DNA from 3 places in the Aliivibrio logei genome. Region 1 is predicted to be linked to each of the others. Evidence: predicted binding sites of a transcription regulator. Region 1 holds the regulator's gene; each other region holds the start of a gene.

Region 1 (6,019 bases):
TTTTAATACTGAAGAGGCACTGCCTGAAGCGCGACGAAGTTGAACGCGTAAGCGGGCGATTAACTCTGGTAATTCAAAGGGTTTCGTTAAGTAATCGTCAGCCCCTGCATTAAGGCCATCAATGCGTTGAGTTAACGTATCACGAGCACTTAAAATAATGACAGGAATATTGACTGATTCATCTCTTAAGCCTTTAAGTACCGTCAACCCATCCAATTTAGGTAAACCTAGATCGAGAACAATGGCATCCCAAGATTCTGACGTTGCACGGTATAATGCATCAATACCATCTTGAGAAAGCTCTGGTGTCCAGTTGTTTGCTTCGAGAGCGTCAATAATTTGTTGACCTAAACGTTGGTCATCTTCAACAACTAAAATTTTCATATTATTATTTTATAACCTTTTGTAGATGACGGCCTTTAAGCTCTAGCATTTGAAGAGAAGACGCGTTGTATTCAACTTTTATGATCTGATTTTCGTAGATAAGTTTTAGTTCATAAGTCCATTCATCATCGTCTTCTTCTAACTCAACTTTTATGATTCTGCCATAAAGGTCTTGGTTTACTGTCTGATAAAGAGCAGAGAAAGGCTTAATAAGGCCTTGTTCTACAGCCATGATAATTTCATCACGGTCTTCATCAAACTCAATGGTTGTATTGAGAGGGAGGGTAATATCTTGAACTGCGGGAATTGCATGATCTTGAGCAAAGCTCAATGGCGATAAACACATTGAGAGGCTAAATATAAGTATAGCTAATGGCTGACGAGTAAACATAAATACGCACTCTAAAAATTAAACTACAGGCAGTATAAATTATTAAACATGAACGTAAAATGAATCCTGCAGGTAATCAGTGAGAGAAGGAATAAGAGATAGAATAATGTCTATCTCTTATTCGCAATTTTAAGAGGTGCGTTTTTTCTGAACATAACTAATAATAAATTTTGCAACGATTGGAAATAAACCAAGAAGAGCAAGAGAGCCGAGTATATTTGGTGATATTAACCCTGATAGTGAGGTTATTTCAGCTAATTGAGTTCCGGCATTTAAAAATACCATGGTTCCGGGCAGCATGCCTAATTGACTAAATAAGTAAAACCGAGCGGCGGTTAGTTTTGTTAATCCCATGACTAAATTAATAAGAAAGAATGGAAATATAGGAATTAAACGAAGAGTCAGTAAGTAAAAAGCGCCATCTTTTTCAATACCTTGATTGATGGAAATTAATTTGTCCCCAAATTTACGATCAACCCATTCTCTTAATAAATAACGGCTGCTTAGGAAGGCAATAGTAGCACCAATGGAACTGGCAAAAGAAACCAATAATAAGCTCCACCAAAAACCAAATAAGGCCGCACCAAGCAATGTGACTACTGCGGCGCCTGGTATTGATAATGCAGTGACGGTAATGTAACCAAAGAAATAAAGGGTGCTATAAAAGAAAAGGTTTTCTTGGATGTCACTTTGAAGGGCTTGATGGTATGCCTTAGCCTGCTCTAGAGTAAATAGATGACCAAAGTTAAAAAAGATAACAGCAAAGGCTGTAAGAAGAGTGATTAATAAGAGTAATTTTTTATTCATAATTCATTTCCTAGCCTTATGTTGTCTTTAATTTATACAGGTAAAGACAACATAAGAGTAGGGCGAATGTAAAATAAATGTAGGAAAATGTATTTAAAGTTGTTTTCTTAATTCATTTCTAATATCAGTAGAGATAACAGACCAGTGAGTACCTTTAATCGCTCCTTCAAGCGACCACAGTAATTCGTCACTAACAGAACTTGAATGAGTCTGTTGAATCGCTTTATAAGCGTTTACAGATCCCGTCTCCATTAGTTCTTTTACGGTCGTTATTCCTGCTTTTTTCAGCATTCTCTCTGTCGCTAATCTTAGATTGGGTAAATCCTTAATTCGAGAGGGACCTGCTGTTTTTTGTTTTTCTTTGTCTTTTTTAGCAACATCTAAAGCAACAACAGCTTGAATTAGGATTGAATCAGGTTCATCCCAACATTCAGGTGAAATAGCAAAATATTTAGTTACCACGGGGAAACCACGTTTTTTATAAACGTAAGGTTCAAAACCTTGGTCTTTAAATAAATTAATAGTGTTATCGCTTGCTCGCAAATGCAGTCTGTCCTGAACAACAAGTGCAAACATTGTGTCATCAATAAAAACACCAAAGCCGCCAAACATGGAGCGTGAAGTGATTTTCCCTAGAGAGGAAAGTAATCGAAGTGAATCTTTTAGTATTGGTTTATCCATTGCAATAATTCTCGGTTAGTAAGTCTATGTCACTAAACAACTGAGCCCGAGGAAATAGTAGCAAGTTCAAAACCACACATTGTTATTTCTAAGTAAAAATTAACAATGTGTAGATATAAATACCTGCCATCGGCAACCCCGCTACCTTATATAAATACGTAGGCCGGAAGCTTTGCGTCCTGAGCTTTCGCACAGTTTGCCCTGTTCGTGACAGTTAAGATGATATAGTAATCAATAAAATGAAATGTTGTCCACTTGTAAGTTATGTGACATTGGTTCAGAAAATAAGGATGATTTTCTGTTATGCCAGTTCAAGTTTTAAATAAATAAATATTTTTTCACTTGCATATTTATGATTAATGCATCACTCATTGTTACAGTTTATGGACACTTTTCCGAGTTACCACTTCTGGATGCATTTCAAAAATGCGTCTTTCATGGTGCTTATCTTTGATTCGTTCCAACAATATTTCAACGGCGGTCTTACCAACGCGACGTTTAGGTTGGTGAATCGTCGTCAATGGTGGAGAGAAATATGCAGAAAGTTCAATGTTATCGTAACCAATGATTGAGATATCTTCAGGTACACGTAAGCCAGTTTGTTGAATTTTGCTGATAGCCGCTAATGCCATAATGTCGTTAAAACAAAATAATGCAGTTGGTTTATCTTCCATCTGTAGCATTTTTTCAACAGATTTAGAGGCAGAAGAACACTCAAAATCACCTTCAAATATCCAATCTGGATTTGACGTTAAATTTGCTTCAGATAAAGCTCTGTAGAAACCATGAATTCGTTCTTTACAGGTTGCTTTATCAAGCTGACCGGTAACACAGCCAATTTTTGTGTGTCCATTTTCAATCAGGTGTTTTGTTGCTAAATAACCACCTTCTTCAGAATTATCAATAATTTTGTCGGTATGAGGGCTATCTGGACCCCAGTCCATGATTACCATTGGTAATTCTGTGTTTTTTTCAAGTTGTGCTAATAACTGTTCATTTAGATCAGAACACATAACTAATAAGCCATCGACACGTTTTTCTGCCAGCATACGAAGGTAGTGCTTTTGTTTATCTAGATCACCTTCGGTATTACACATAAATAATGTGTAACCTTGCTTGTAACAGTAGTTCTCAACACCGTGCATCATTTCGGCAAAAAATGGATTAAAAGACTGGGTAACTAGCATGCCGATAGTTCGAGTTGTGTTGCACTTTAAACTACGAGCAACGGCACTCGGTGCATAGTTTAGTTCTTCAACGGCTTCCCATACTCGTTTTTGAGTTGCTTCTGCAACAAATCGAGTTTTGTTAATTACATGAGAAACGGTGGTTGTCGAAACAGAAGCAAGTTTCGCAACGTCTTTAATGGTAGCCATATTAAAAGCCTTAATTTATTAAGGGGCTATTTATGTTCCAACAATAGTGTCAAAGTCTCTCTTTATTTTTTAATAAAGATTGTTGGAAGGTAAATAGGCCCTGTGAGTATATTACCAATAGTAGATTAGAGAATAATCTAGGTGGTATAAATGAAAAAAACCGCGATAAATGCGGTTTTCATTGATATTCAAATTTTATCGTTTGCGTTCACATTTTATCTATAAAGCGTAGCGCAAACAATTGCTGATTTAATAAATTTTAATAGTCGTTTTGATATATATCACACTATTGTTAACTTATCTTACCAGTTGTACATGCTTTTGTTATTCGCCCGCTAGGAATTTTACATCCAATTCTAAGAACGTAACAAGGAAGTGAGTAACGGCAGCATAGAAGCCAAATGTATCTCGTTCAGAACAAAGTTGGTTAAAACGTGGCGCCCAAGATAATAACTGCTCGTTAATAAATTGCAGTTGTGCGGCCATGAATTGCTCGAATTCTGGTTCCGTTGTTTGCTGATTCGTCATGACAATTAGATTGCCTAAGAAATCTAACTCAATAGCAATGTGATCTGCAGGTTCATTGAATTCAGCTTTTTGAGTGATGTTGTATTTTTCTAATAAATCACGCATATCTTGTGCCGGTTTCGCATTAAGAAGGCGTGATTTATCTAAATACATTGAAGCATAAGGAAGCGCACTGTTCTTATCAGAGCCTAAGAACGCTTCACAGAAGTCAGCCGATAGTTCAAGCTGTGCATCTTCGCGTGTTTGTAATTCATTCAATTTTGTTACAATTGAAGAAATAGAGTCGGTTAGCTCTGGAGTTTCAGAAAGGTTCGTTAAAAAGGTACGAATCTCAAAACTGTTATACTGCTCTAATTGCTCTTTAGTTAGCTCGTGTGCAAATAGGCTAGATAACCACCAATAAATTTCAGCACGTTGTTCATTAAATGCATTTAGTTCGTTCATGTAAAATAAGCTCCAAAAAATTGACTAAATAATTGTACGGCATAAGTGTGAAAAGGAATAGCACCTATCATTAACAGGGTGTATAAAGATATTAGCAAAGATTAATACGCGACAAGATTTGTTCTGAATCAAATAATATACAGAAATATCAATTGAGAATTGGCATTATTACAATATATGAATAGAATGTAATAAGAACCATCCTAATAACCATAAAAAAAAGAGAAAATTATGAGCTATCACATTTTAGTTGTTGAAGACGAAGTGGTAACTCGCTCTAAGCTTGTAGGCTATTTTGAAGCCGAGGGATATCAAGTGAGCGAGGCTGAAACGGGCGCAGAAATGCGAACTGTTTTGGCTGAACAAAAAGTTGATTTAATTATGCTTGATATAAACCTACCAGGAGAGGATGGTTTATTATTGGCGCGTGAATTACGCAGCCAGTCTAATATTGGTATTATTTTAGTTACAGGACGAACTGATAGTATTGACCGCATCGTAGGTTTAGAGATGGGTGCGGATGATTACGTAACAAAACCTGTGGAGTTACGTGAGCTTTTAGTCCGAGTTAAAAATCTATTTTGGCGTATGTCATTAGCAAATGAACCCGTAGAATTAGATGAATCAAATTTAATTCGTTTCGGGGAGTGGACGTTTGATATTCAACGTCGTGCTTTATCGAACAATGGTGAGCCAGTTAAGTTAACGAAAGCCGAATATGAGCTATTAGTTGCTTTGTCGTCTTATCCGAACACGGTATTATCACGTGAACGTATTTTAAATATGATCAGCCACCGTGTTGATGCGCCAAATGACAGAACGATTGACGTTTTGATCAGGCGAATGCGTGCCAAAATGGAAGTGGATCCAAAAAATCCTCAAATATTTGTTACTGTTCATGGTGAAGGGTACATGTTTGCTGGTGATTGATTTTAGTTTAATCATCGATAAAAAAGATAATGTTAAAGCCGCTCTTATTTGAGCGGCTTTTTTATACCTATAATGCAATCGTTATAATTAATCGTGAACTCATTGTAAATACTGATTTAATTGTTGTTATGTAGTAGGATTCGAAAAAAGTGCACATGCACTTTGTCTATTCATATAATAAAAATAGGTTCAGAATGAAACAATATTTTAAGATGGCAATAATTGCTACGGCATTGTCTAGTGTGGTTGGTTGTCAAAGTACGAATAATACGGAGACTTCGGTAGCTGTAGAAAAAAACAGAGCCGTATCATCAGTATCAACATTTGATGTATTACAAAAACAATACACTTTAGACAAAGCAACGTTTGATTCTGTTGAGCAGTTTAGACTCTACTCTGAGCCAACTTACAACATAATGACCGAATCATGGGATGATGCTAAAGAGATTTATTTAGAGGTAGAAAAAGAACCAGGATT
Region 2 (6,019 bases), on a different contig from region 1:
TCTCGTTCCCGCTAAGGGACCCGGTTGCATAAACGTGACATTTTTAAAGCCAATCGCCGTTACTTGATCTTCCATTTCACCTTTGCATTTCAAATAATGCGAAAGCGCCGAGCTTGACGATCCAATGCAAGAAACGACATAAATACGCTCAACACCAACATCATGCATAGATTGTGCAACGTCCACCACCAAAGAGACATCAATCGCTTTCAATGCCGCTTTGCTGCCTGCTTTCTTCATCGTTGTGCCTAACGTGATAAAACCAATACTAGGAGCATTGTCTTTGACTTGCTCTTTATTAAACGTTAAATCGGGACTAACTAATTGAGTCAATTTAGAGCATGCATCTTCAAGCGGCCGACGAGTAAGGCTATACACATGGTTAACCGCCTCGCTTTTTAAGGTAAAGCTCAATAAATCATGACCTATTAATCCCGTTGAACCCGCAATTATTATCGATGATAGTTCCTGCATAGCATTTCCTTACTCAACACATCGTTGAGAATAGAATCACACAGCATTTTTCTCTGTGTTTTTAATCAGAATAACCCCTAGAATACCAAATCCAAACTCTAAAAACAGATAGAAAAGCAACAATCCATTTGGCATCCCATCAAGAGCAATACTTAATAAACGTCCAAACGCCAAGCCCACCATAAAAACAACCAAGCTATACAAGGCTGGTAATTGGTACTTTTGATTAAATGCTCCCACTAACCAAAGCATAGCAAATCCTAAATACAATCCCATAACAGCACGGAAGATATGCGTGACATTAATTGATGTTGGGTCAATATCAAATAAAAAAGGAAGTGATTGTGCTGGCATTAATCCATAAGCAAGCGCGATGACGAATAAGCCAGAAGACGCTGAAAGTAAAAATAATCGATTCATATTTTATATCCCATATATTGTATGCATTACTCTATGCATAAAAAAAGTGCATTTACATTCTTAATCACAATGAAAAAAAACATACCTACACCTTTATTGTCATTTATTTACGCTGATGAATTAGTTACCCACACCACCTGAAATTACGGTATCTGAAGTAACCGGCGGCCATTGTTTAAACGTTTCTAAATGCTGACCGACAGCGGCTTGAGCAGGGCCAAATGCCCACATTTTTTGTCCCATCCATTTAAGATACATCCCCGATTCTTCAGCAGCTCGCTCGTAAGGATCACGACGTAAATTAAATAATAATGGGGCATTTAATTCTTCTTTTGGTCCACTCCAGCCATGATTTTGCACAACAAAGTGCGCTTTCCAATCACCAACTCGTACCGCTTGTAGCTTATCTCTTTCATAATAAAACAGTTCTTTACGATTCGATTCGCCCTCATTGGTTAGCATGTCCATTTGGTTATACCCATCCAAATGGCCTTTAAACCCTTTATATCCCTTAAGCATTTTTTCTTTTAGATCAGCGGGTCCACCCGCCGCTTCGATTAAGGTTGGCAATAAATCCATGCCATCAAACATGCCATTGTTTACTGTATTTTTCGGAATTTTATTTGGCCATTGAATTAAGAATGGCGCACGAACACCGCCCTCCCAAGTTGTGCCTTTCTCACCGTGGAAAGGCGTCATGCCACCGTCTGGCCATGTCATAATTTCAGGGCCATTATCGGCAGTAAAAATAATAATGGTGTTATCTAAAATACCTAATTCTTCAATCTTAGCCAGCACCTCTCCAACATGATCATCTAAGTCTTTCACAACGACTTCTTGTAACCCCCATCCGTTTTGACCTAACATTTTTTCGTATTTAGGCGAAAGATGAGTCCATACATGGCCTCTCGATGGGCAATACCAAGTAAAGAAAGGTTGATCATTTTTTACGGCTTTTTCGATGAAGTTAATGGTATGTTTATTTACTTCATCATCTAACGTTCTCATTCGCTCGATTGATAATCGCCCATCGTCTTTAATGGTTTGATTGCCTTTACCATCTGAAGTCGAGTGAATTACGTTTCGTGGGGCAAACTTCTGAAACGCTTCGTCTTTTGGCCAATCTGGATCTTCGGTGTATTCCATCGCGTTGAGGTGATATAACCATCCCCAATACTCATCAAAACCATGCATGGTTGGTAGAAATTCATCTCTATCCCCAAGATGGTTTTTACCAAATTGACCTGTTGTATAACCAAGGGTTTTTAATACTTCAGGAAGTGTTGGCGTGTCTTGATTTAAGCCTACAGGACCGCCGGGTAAACCAACGGAGTGCATCCCTGTTCTTACGGGTAATTGTCCTGTCAAAAAGGCAGAGCGACCAGCGGTACAAGACGGTTGAGCGTAATAGTCGGTGAGTAGCATTCCTTTCTCAGCAATACTGTCAATGTTTGGTGTGTCACTGCTCATTACGCCATTGTGATAAGCACTGAGGTTTGAGATACCGATATCATCGGTAAAAATAACAAATATATTGGGCTTTTCTTGCGCGGCATTCGCTACTAATGAAAATGAAAGTGCAGCGGTCACCGACAATTTCTTGAACATCCTATTCATAATGATTCCTTATCTTTAATTACTTCATTGTTACCATTAATCACTCTTGAAAGTGCTTTGCTCTGGTACAAGTCTTTGACCTAAAAGATAGGACACGCTTAAAAAATAAACCAATTTAATACTACTGTTTTTATTACACGCATAAAAAAACGGATGCGATTAAGCATCCGTTTTTCAATCATCATCGTTTGTTATATTAAGCGTTAAATAGCCCAACCACCGACATAAAACACAATCAAAGCGATCGTGATTGACACAATACCTACGTTTAGTTTCTTAAACTCACCAGCAAAAATGCGTCCAACAACCAGAGTAGTAAAGCCAATCATGATGCCAGTTACGATGTTTGCAGACAGAATAATAAACACGGCACAAACAAGGCCAGATAATGCATCAACAGAATCGTCAAAATCCAATTTAGACACATTACTCAGCATTAATAAACCTACGTACATTAATGCCGGAGCCGTTGCATAAACAGGAACCAAGTAACTGACTGGTGATAAGAAAATCATTGCTAAGAACAACACGCCCACAACCGCAGCCGTTAAACCTGTTTTACCACCCGCAGCCGTACCCGCAGCCGATTCAATATAAACAGCAGCAGGTGCTCCACCAACAACCGCTGCAACAATTGAACTTGCAGAATCCGCCGTTAGTGCTTTGCCACCATTAATGATTTGTCCGTTTTCATCCAATAAGTTCGCTTGACCTGCCAGTGCTCGGATAGTCCCTGTTGCATCAAATACCGCCGTCATAACTAGAGCAATAACAACAGGAAGAATCGCAGGCGTTAACGCCCCCATGATGTCCATCGAACCAATCAATGAACCACCATCGGCCGTTTCCAAACTTGGTAATGCAAAGAAACCATTATAAATCACGTTTGGATCGAAGATTAAACCGATAATAGAAATACCGACAATCACTAATAAAATACCACCGGGAACGCGTTTTTTCTCTAAACCAAAAATAGCAGCAAGACCAAGTACCGACATCATGACAGAGAACGACGTAATATCGCCTAGCATAATAGGTAAACCTGCATGTGCATTTTTAACAATAAGCCCTGTGCCATCCGCAGCAATTAATAAAAGGAATAAACCAATACCAATACCAGTACCATGGGCAATCCCAACAGGCAGATTACTTAATATCCATTGACGAACGCCAGTTACCGTAATAAGCGTAAACAACACCCCCATAATAAAGATAGCACCAAGTGCAACAGGAATGCTGACGCCTTGTCCTAATACCAAGCTAAATGCAGTGAAGGCGGTTAAAGAGATAGCACAACCAATCGCCATTGGTAAGTTAACCCACAAGCCCATCAATAATGAGCCAAATGCAGCAACCAAACACGTCGCCACAAACACAGCGCCCGAGTCAAATCCTGCGGCACCTAACATACTTGGTACAACAATAACCGAATACACCATCGCTAAGAACGTCGTTAATCCTGCGATCATCTCTGTTTTTACCGTACTACCGCGTTCTGATATCTTAAAGAAACCATCAAGCTTTTTATCTACGTTTGATTGTGGTGCTGTATTCTGTGCATTGTCCTGAGACATGGGAACATTCCTTACTAATAAGCGTTAAGATGCTGTCATTTTCTGGGCGCATTCTTGCACAAACTGAGAGAAATATAAATAAGCAATCGTTACCGTCACACTATTACAATCAGTTACTATTCATAGTTAAGTAAATGAAACCGAAGTGATTTATGTACTTTTCACACTAAAAACGCCTGAAATTCAATCAAAAATAAATCTAGTATATTTATAACTATTCTTATTAATTAAAACTCAGTGTTCAATATTACCCCAATAACATTGAACTTCTCGGATGGGTACTATCAAAATATTGAATTAAAAAATCCAACAATAAACGCACTTTTTTAGAATCCGTTGCCCCGGGTGGGTACACGCCATACACCTCAATATCGGCCAGTTCATACTCGTCTAACACCGTTTGTAATGTGCCTTCTTTTATTTTAGGCATCGCATCATACACAGGTATTCGTCCTAAACCGTGTCCGCCCTCAACAAAAGCGGTTCGTGCTGCGGCATTATTGGTGGTGATGTCACCACTCATTTTAATGCGATAGGATCTTGTCCCTTTTGTCACCTCTAGCGTTGGTGAACCCAATTTATACATAACCCAGTTGTGCTGCTCTAGTTCAGCAGGAGTAAGCGGTTTACCACAGCGAGTTAAATAACTTGGGGACGCACATAAGCAAGTAGGTAAAGAAGAGAGCTTACGCGCTTTTAAACCTGAATCAGGCAATGCAGCTCCTCGAATGGCCAAATCAATGCCCTCTTGAATGATATTAATTACCTCATCAGACAAAATTAGATCCAACTCAATCTTGGGAAACTGCGCTTTAAACACGTTCAATGCAGGGACAATGACCTGCAATCCCATGTTCACAGGACACGTGATTTTTAATACCCCTTCAGGTTCATTTTTATAGTTTTCCATTTTCTGATTCGCAAATTGCGCTTGATCTGAGATCAACCGACAACTGCTGTAAAATTCAATTCCCGCATCAGTGAGTGACAAACTTCGCGTCGAACGATTGATTAACGTCACGCCTAAGTTCGTTTCTAATTTCTTAATATGATAACTGACCACCGTACGTGATAATTCCAACTGTTTTGCTGCCGCACTAAAGCTGCCCTGATCCACCACATGCGTGAATACCACCATACTTTTTAGTTGTTCAAACGACAATTTCATTGTTATCTCACCTTATTAGTCGAATTTTTGAATCAATGTAATCAAATTAATCTGCATTGTCTAACTGAGGTTTACACTCTATATTTTATCCATGCCTTGATTCATCTCTTCAAGGGTCAACCAATAATTAAAGGAATAGAATAATGACAACACATAAAAAACGCATTTTGATGGTTCTGACTTCACATTCTGACCTTGGTAATACTGGCGAGAAAACAGGATTTTGGATTGAAGAGTTTGCGGCACCTTATTACGTATTTCTTGATGCCGGAATTGACATTACACTGGCCTCTCCGCTAGGTGGACAACCGCCTATCGATCCAAACAGTGAATTAGAAAACTTTCAAACGGACGCCACTCGTCGTTTTGATAACGATGAATCAGCACAACAGACGTTAGCAAGCACTCACACGTTAAGCGATATCAAGGCTGACGATTACGATGCTGTATTCTACCCTGGTGGTCACGGGCCATTATGGGATCTGGTTGATGATAAAAACTCAATCGCTCTTATTGAAACGCTATTAAATAGCAATAAACCCGTTGCTGCTGTCTGTCACGCCGGTGCGGTATTATTGAATGCAAAAGACACAGCAGGTCAATCAATAGTAAAAGATAAAGCAGTAACAGGGTTCAGTAACACAGAAGAAGCCGCCGTTGCCTTAACAGACATTGTGCCGTTCTTATTAGAAGATGAATTGAAGAAACAAGGCGGTGATTATCAAAAAGTCAGTGATTGGGCACCCTTTGTTATTCAAGATGGCCT
Region 3 (6,019 bases), on a different contig from region 1:
TTCGATACAACAGGGATAGCTGGCATCTTATCTATTCCTGGGTATTCCGCAATATAAGGACGACCTTCACGAGTCCATGCTTGCTGCTGACCAAATGGGATGTCTTTATTAATATCAGCACGAGGCATCATTATTGGAAATGCTCGATTAGATAAATTTAATGCGCGCATTCCTCGAGTGTAACCTGTCGCACCATAGAAACTGCCGTTGTCATTAAATACATGGAAACTGCCAACTCCCTTGAATATTGCAGTGAGAGAGTCGGTAACATAGGTACCACTATCGACAGCAAATACATGTGGATAATCTGAAAAATAAAATGATGGCCCTTGCGGTTGTAACTCTGCATCAATAGCGGCAGTTAAACCATGTTCAAATTGTGCATCAAATTCATTCGGAATCGAGAACTGTGTGCCTTCAATCATTCCACCGCTAGGTAAACTCAGATTAATTAGTTCATTGATTACATTAGGATAAAGAGAGAAAACCTCTTGTACTCGATTTGATATAAGCAGTGTATTATTACTATTTTCTGCATATCGTGTGATTAATGACTGAATATTTGATTTTACAATTTCATTATCGCTGACATCTGTAATTTTATAGTTAATTTGATTGCCGGTTACACTGCCAAATTCAAAAGTATTAATACTAAAGGTAAGTTTGTCACCCCACAGGTATTCAAATTCACCATTGTCATCCGTGATCCCAATAGCATTAGTAGAAAAGAAATTAACCCCAGCTAATGGTGTACCATTATCATCTGTTAATTTACTTTTAGTTAACACCTGTGCTGCTGAACTTGGTTTATAAGCGTAACTGTCTTCTGCGCTGGCTGATACAAACCCACTATTGAGGTCATTACTTGTACCAGGTGTGACAACTGGCGCTATTTCAGCATCAACATGAGAACTAGGTGCTTTACCGACGTCATCAGTGGCTTCTTCTTCTTTTGACTCCAAAAATGCATTTACAGAGTCATTATTGCCCAAATCTGAATAGATCTCTTGAATATCAATAGAATCAAAGTCATCTAAACAAATGCGATCTTGATGCTCACATGTGGAAATGGATTGTAGAATTTTCGTTACGTTAACCCCTTTACTGTCTTGAAGATCAAAAGAAGCAGGCACGATTGTATTAACCAAATCGATTGATTTAACCTTAGGAAAAGAAGCTTTAAAACGACCTAACTCTACCGCACCAAAAGAACAGTTAAATTCATTCCCTTGTTTAACGGTAAATGTACTTGTATTTTTATCTAAAACTACGCCGTTACAGCTGACTTCACCGGAAACGGTTTTACCCGAAGCCATCAAGGTACCAACGTATGTCACCGGAGGAATAATATCCGTTGGCGGTATCGGTTCTGGCGTTGGTTCAGGATTAGGCTTTGGAGGTGTCACCGAACCACCGCCAGTTCCTACATCAGGAATCGGTCCTGATGTATCTATATTCTCGTCATTACACCCAGCAAGCAGCATCGATATTAACGACGCTAATAATAATTTTTTACTCATGACTCAACCTTTTAAAAGTGCCGAAACTAATCGTCCAGTTCACTAAGGCCGAAACATATCACATTTATTTTCACTCAATCTTATAAATAATACAGAAATAGAATCAAAATCATGAATGTGAATTATATTTACATTGAATTACTGAATGTTATGTAGTTATCTTCTCCCATCTAAACATTAATCACATAAAGAAATACAACCCTCAACAGTTCATTAAATTTTAGGCAATAAAAAAGGCCAACCTATAACAGGCTGGCCTTTTTAATTTTTAAAACTGAATTAAAAATTAAGCGTATACAGGTAGACGCTTACAAATTTCTAATACTTTCGCTTTAGTTGCTTCGATAACAGACTCATCACCCATGTTGTCTAGAATGTCACACATCCAGCCAGCAAGGTTCTTCGCGTCTTCTTCAGAGAAACCACGACGAGTAATTGAAGGAGAACCAACACGGATACCAGAAGTAACAAATGGGCTACGTGGATCGTTTGGTACTGAGTTTTTGTTAACGGTAATGTTAGCTGAACCCAGAGCCGCATCGGCTTCTTTACCAGTGATGTCTTTGTCGATTAAATCAACCAAGAACAGGTGGTTTTCAGTAGAGCCTGAAACGATGTTGTAACCACGAGCAAGAAACTCTGCAACCATTGCTTTTGCATTAGCAACAACACGAACTTGGTATTCTTTAAATTCTGGTTCTAGTGCTTCTTTAAATGCCACCGCTTTACCAGCGATAACGTGCATTAGAGGGCCACCTTGACCACCAGGGAATACTGCTGAGTTCAGTTTCTTGTAAAGATCTTCGCCTTCGTTAGAAAGAATAAGACCACCACGAGGACCAGCCAATGTTTTATGCGTTGTTGTTGTTACTACGTGAGCGTGTGGTACTGGGTTAGGATAAACACCAGCAGCAATAAGACCCGCTACGTGAGCCATATCTACGAAGAAGTAAGCACCAACTTTGTCTGCGATTTCACGCATACGCGCCCAATCACATACTTGAGAGTAAGCAGAGAAACCACCGATGATCATCTTAGGTTTATGTTCTATTGCTAGCGCTTCCATTTCTTCGTAGTCAATTTGACCCGCTTCATCAATACCGTAAGGAATGATGTTGTAAAGCTTACCAGAGAAGTTTACTGGAGAACCGTGAGTTAAGTGACCACCGTGAGCAAGGCTCATACCTAACACGGTATCGCCAGCGTTTAGTAGTGCCATGTAAACGGCATTGTTCGCTTGAGAACCTGAATGCGGTTGTACGTTTGCGTACTCTGCGCCAAACAATTCACATGCACGGTTGATAGCCAGTGTTTCCACTTTATCAACGAACTCACAGCCACCGTAATAACGCTTACCAGGGTAACCTTCAGCATACTTGTTTGTTAGTTGTGAACCTTGAGCTTCCATCACTCGTGGGCTAGTGTAGTTTTCAGAAGCAATCAGCTCGATATGCTCTTCTTGACGTACTGTCTCTTCCTGGATTGCTGCAAACAAGTCTGCATCGTAATCTGCAATGTTCATATCACGCTTAAGCATCTGTATCTCCTGACTCAGATAAATATAAAACCCAAAAATAGCCCAATGACGCAAACGATTACGTCACTAGCCTTAACTGGTCGTTATTCTACATAATTTGATCTGGATCAGATAGCCTCAATTGTACTTTTCTTTGTTATTTTTGTTGGGGATTACTCATTATCAACATGAAAGATATTCATTAAGTGTCAATTTTTAGCTTTACACTGTGTAAAGGGTTAACTACAAACTACGTCGGATATTTATAGCCAACAGATTGCATAAAATTCATCTCACCCTATGCTAGCCTGCATTATTTTGTTGGTATCGATATTATGGAAAAAATCAAACACACTCACAAAGAAGATGTCATTGCGATTTTAACAGGGACATTTTTAGTCTCTCAAGGGATCTTCTTTTTGCAAGCTGCTAATTTATTAACGGGCGGAACGACAGGCTTAGCATTGCTGTTAAGCCAAATGACAGACATCAGTTTTGGGGTTTTATACTTTGTGTGCAACCTCCCTTTTTATGCGCTAGCTTGGAATCGATTCGGTAAGAAGTTTGCACTAACAAGCTTAATTTCAGGTGCACTCGTTTCTATCATGACCGATCATCTAAATATGATGATTTCAGTTGACCATATTAATGATATTTATTGTGCAGTTGCTGGCGGTTTATTGATGGGGTTAGGTATGCTGATATTATTCAGACACCGTTCAAGTCTTGGTGGCTTTAATGTCTTATGTTTATTCATTCAAGAGAAATTTGGCATTTCAGTGGGCAAGGTTCAAATGGCAATTGATTTCTGCATTTTAAGCGCCTCTTTCTTCTTTATTACGCCTTCGTTATTACTGATTTCCGTTCTTGGTGCTATCGTATTAAACATTGTGCTTGCAATGAATCACAAACCAAATCGTTATATTGTGACTTACGGGTCGTAGTTTCCTCATAAAAAAAGTGACATGAAATGGCCATGTAATTTCAACTACGTGGCCATTTTCAGATCCAACAATTACTGTATTACGGTGCACTCTTTAAGAACAACGCGACCTAACTCAAGAATTGCAGAATCCCCCTTCCCATGAAAGACAATCGTCTTACTCACATCAGGCATTCCATCATCTGAAATGTATTTCATCCCTGATGCTGATACTGCTCTTTTTAATGCATAATCTTCTTTTGGTAATTGCAGCAACGCTTTATCGTCATTAAATGTTATTTGAAAATTACGTCCTGCTTCGCACGTATAGTGCACGGGTTGTGCCGTTCCCATATCTGGCATCGTCGTCGAACAACCAGCAAGCGTCATCACAGCAGCCAAAGCGAATAATTTTTTCATACCTTCCTCAATCGTTTTATTTTTACTGATTATAGAATAAATGAACTCAAAAAAGAGGGTTCAAAATAGATATTTATTCAACTCATCCGTTAAATAACAGCCACTACTCCCCCCTGATATCTGTTATTCATATAGGTGACAAGCAACATCATGCTCAGCACTATCAATACACTGTCTTTGTGGTTCTATCTCAACGCATCTTTTTTCAGCTTTTGGGCATCGAGTCGAAAAACGGCACCCTTTAGGCGGGTTAATTGGCGAGGGTACATCGCCTTTTAGTATGATTCTTTTTTTTCCTCTAAGTCGAGGATGAGCAACCGGAATCGCAGACAATAACGCTTCTGTATAAGGATGTTTAGGTGAATGATATAAATCCTCTGAATTGCCGTACTCAACAATCTTCCCTAAATACATAACCGCCACTTTATCTGAAATATGTTTCACTACAGAAAGATCATGAGCAATAAATATAAGGGCTAAATTCATCTCCTTTTGAAGATCTAATAACAGATTAATGATTTGCGCTTGTACTGATACATCCAATGCCGATACCGACTCATCACACACTATCAATTTTGGTTTTAAAGCAATGGCTCTCGCAATACCAATTCGTTGTTTTTGTCCCCCAGAAAACTCATGTGGATAACGAGTAATCGCACTGGGTGATAATCCCACTTTAACTAACAGATCCTTTACCCACTCTTTGCGCTCTTTCGCTGTCCCTATACCGTGAATGATGAAAGGTTCTTCTAAAATCATTTCAATAGTATGCCTTGGGTTTAACGATTCTGTAGGATCTTGAAAGATAATCTGCATGTCTTGACGCAGAGATCGCATTGCTTTACTTCCGAGATCAGTAATGTCTTTTCCTTCAAAAAAAATGTTACCGGCCGTTGGTTCAAACAACTTCAGCAAACTGCGCCCTAGTGTGCTTTTACCACATCCAGACTCCCCAACTAATCCTAACGTCTCACCTTCATTAACACTCAGAGATACGCCATCCACAGCATGTACAATGTATCCTTTATTAAATACACCTTTACCTGAAATGAAATGTTGTTTTAATCCCTCAATTCTTAATAACTCCATCATAATGTCCCCTCTGATTTATTCTCAATCAACTGACCAGAAAAATGACAGCTCACATTATGCAACGGTGAAATCTGAGTCAATTCAGGTACCACCAAATCACATTGGTCTTGTTTGAATTTACAACGAGTAGAGAAGCGGCACCCTTGAGGCATTTCATTTAATGATGGTACGGTACCCTGAATGGTTTCAAGCTCTGTTTTAGGTTGTAAACTTAAGCTTGGCATTGAGGACATTAATCCTTGAGTATAAGGATGCAGAGGATTATCAAATAACTCAAAAATGTCAGCTTGCTCAGCCACTCGACCAGCGTACATCACCACCACTTCGTCACAGATTTCAGCCACAACACCAAGATCATGAGTAATAAAAATGATCGACATCCCCGTCTCGTCTTGCAGTTTTTTCATCAACGTTAAAATTTGCGCTTGAATCGTGACATCAAGTGCCGTCGTTGGCTCATCACAAATCAATATATCTGGCTCACACGCTAATGCGATTGCGATCATCACTCGCTGCCTCATCCCCCCTGATAAACTATGAGGGTATTCA

What was found. Region 1 encodes PurR, which represses purine synthesis genes. Its sites were predicted from a motif close to TNANGNAAACGTTTNCNTNA; they were not measured.
Region 2: A6E04_RS10000 (NCS2 family permease) is a predicted target of PurR. The motif match lies at 4,164-4,183, and genes of this name have one in related genera.
Region 3: glyA (serine hydroxymethyltransferase) is a predicted target of PurR. The motif match lies at 3,104-3,123, and genes of this name have one in related genera.

What each region holds. Positions count from the first base shown of each region.
Region 1 covers NZ_MAJU01000029.1:164,191-170,209, forward strand. Annotated here, with positions in the region: gene A6E04_RS18820 (response regulator transcription factor) at 1-384, opposite strand, end outside; gene A6E04_RS18825 (PepSY domain-containing protein) at 389-775, opposite strand; gene A6E04_RS18830 (TVP38/TMEM64 family protein) at 905-1,582, opposite strand; gene A6E04_RS18835 (TfoX/Sxy family DNA transformation protein) at 1,676-2,263, opposite strand; cyclic di-GMP riboswitch class I at 2,392-2,474, opposite strand; gene purR (HTH-type transcriptional repressor PurR) at 2,638-3,639, opposite strand; gene torD (molecular chaperone TorD) at 3,964-4,611, opposite strand; gene torR (two-component system response regulator TorR) at 4,843-5,541, shown strand; gene A6E04_RS18855 (hypothetical protein) at 5,736-6,019, shown strand, end outside.
Region 2 covers NZ_MAJU01000009.1:191,448-197,466, forward strand. Annotated here, with positions in the region: gene A6E04_RS09985 (Rossmann-fold NAD(P)-binding domain-containing protein) at 1-474, opposite strand, end outside; gene A6E04_RS09990 (DUF4345 domain-containing protein) at 511-894, opposite strand; gene A6E04_RS09995 (arylsulfatase) at 1,015-2,511, opposite strand; gene A6E04_RS10000 (NCS2 family permease) at 2,715-4,085, opposite strand; gene A6E04_RS10005 (LysR family transcriptional regulator) at 4,333-5,253, opposite strand; gene A6E04_RS10010 (type 1 glutamine amidotransferase domain-containing protein) at 5,397-6,019, shown strand, end outside.
Region 3 covers NZ_MAJU01000011.1:188,171-194,189, forward strand. Annotated here, with positions in the region: gene A6E04_RS11400 (SslE/AcfD family lipoprotein zinc metalloprotease) at 1-1,520, opposite strand, end outside; gene glyA (serine hydroxymethyltransferase) at 1,807-3,057, opposite strand; gene A6E04_RS11410 (YitT family protein) at 3,372-3,980, shown strand; gene A6E04_RS11415 (MliC family protein) at 4,052-4,378, opposite strand; gene A6E04_RS11420 (ABC transporter ATP-binding protein) at 4,502-5,470, opposite strand; gene A6E04_RS11425 (ABC transporter ATP-binding protein) at 5,467-6,019, opposite strand, start outside.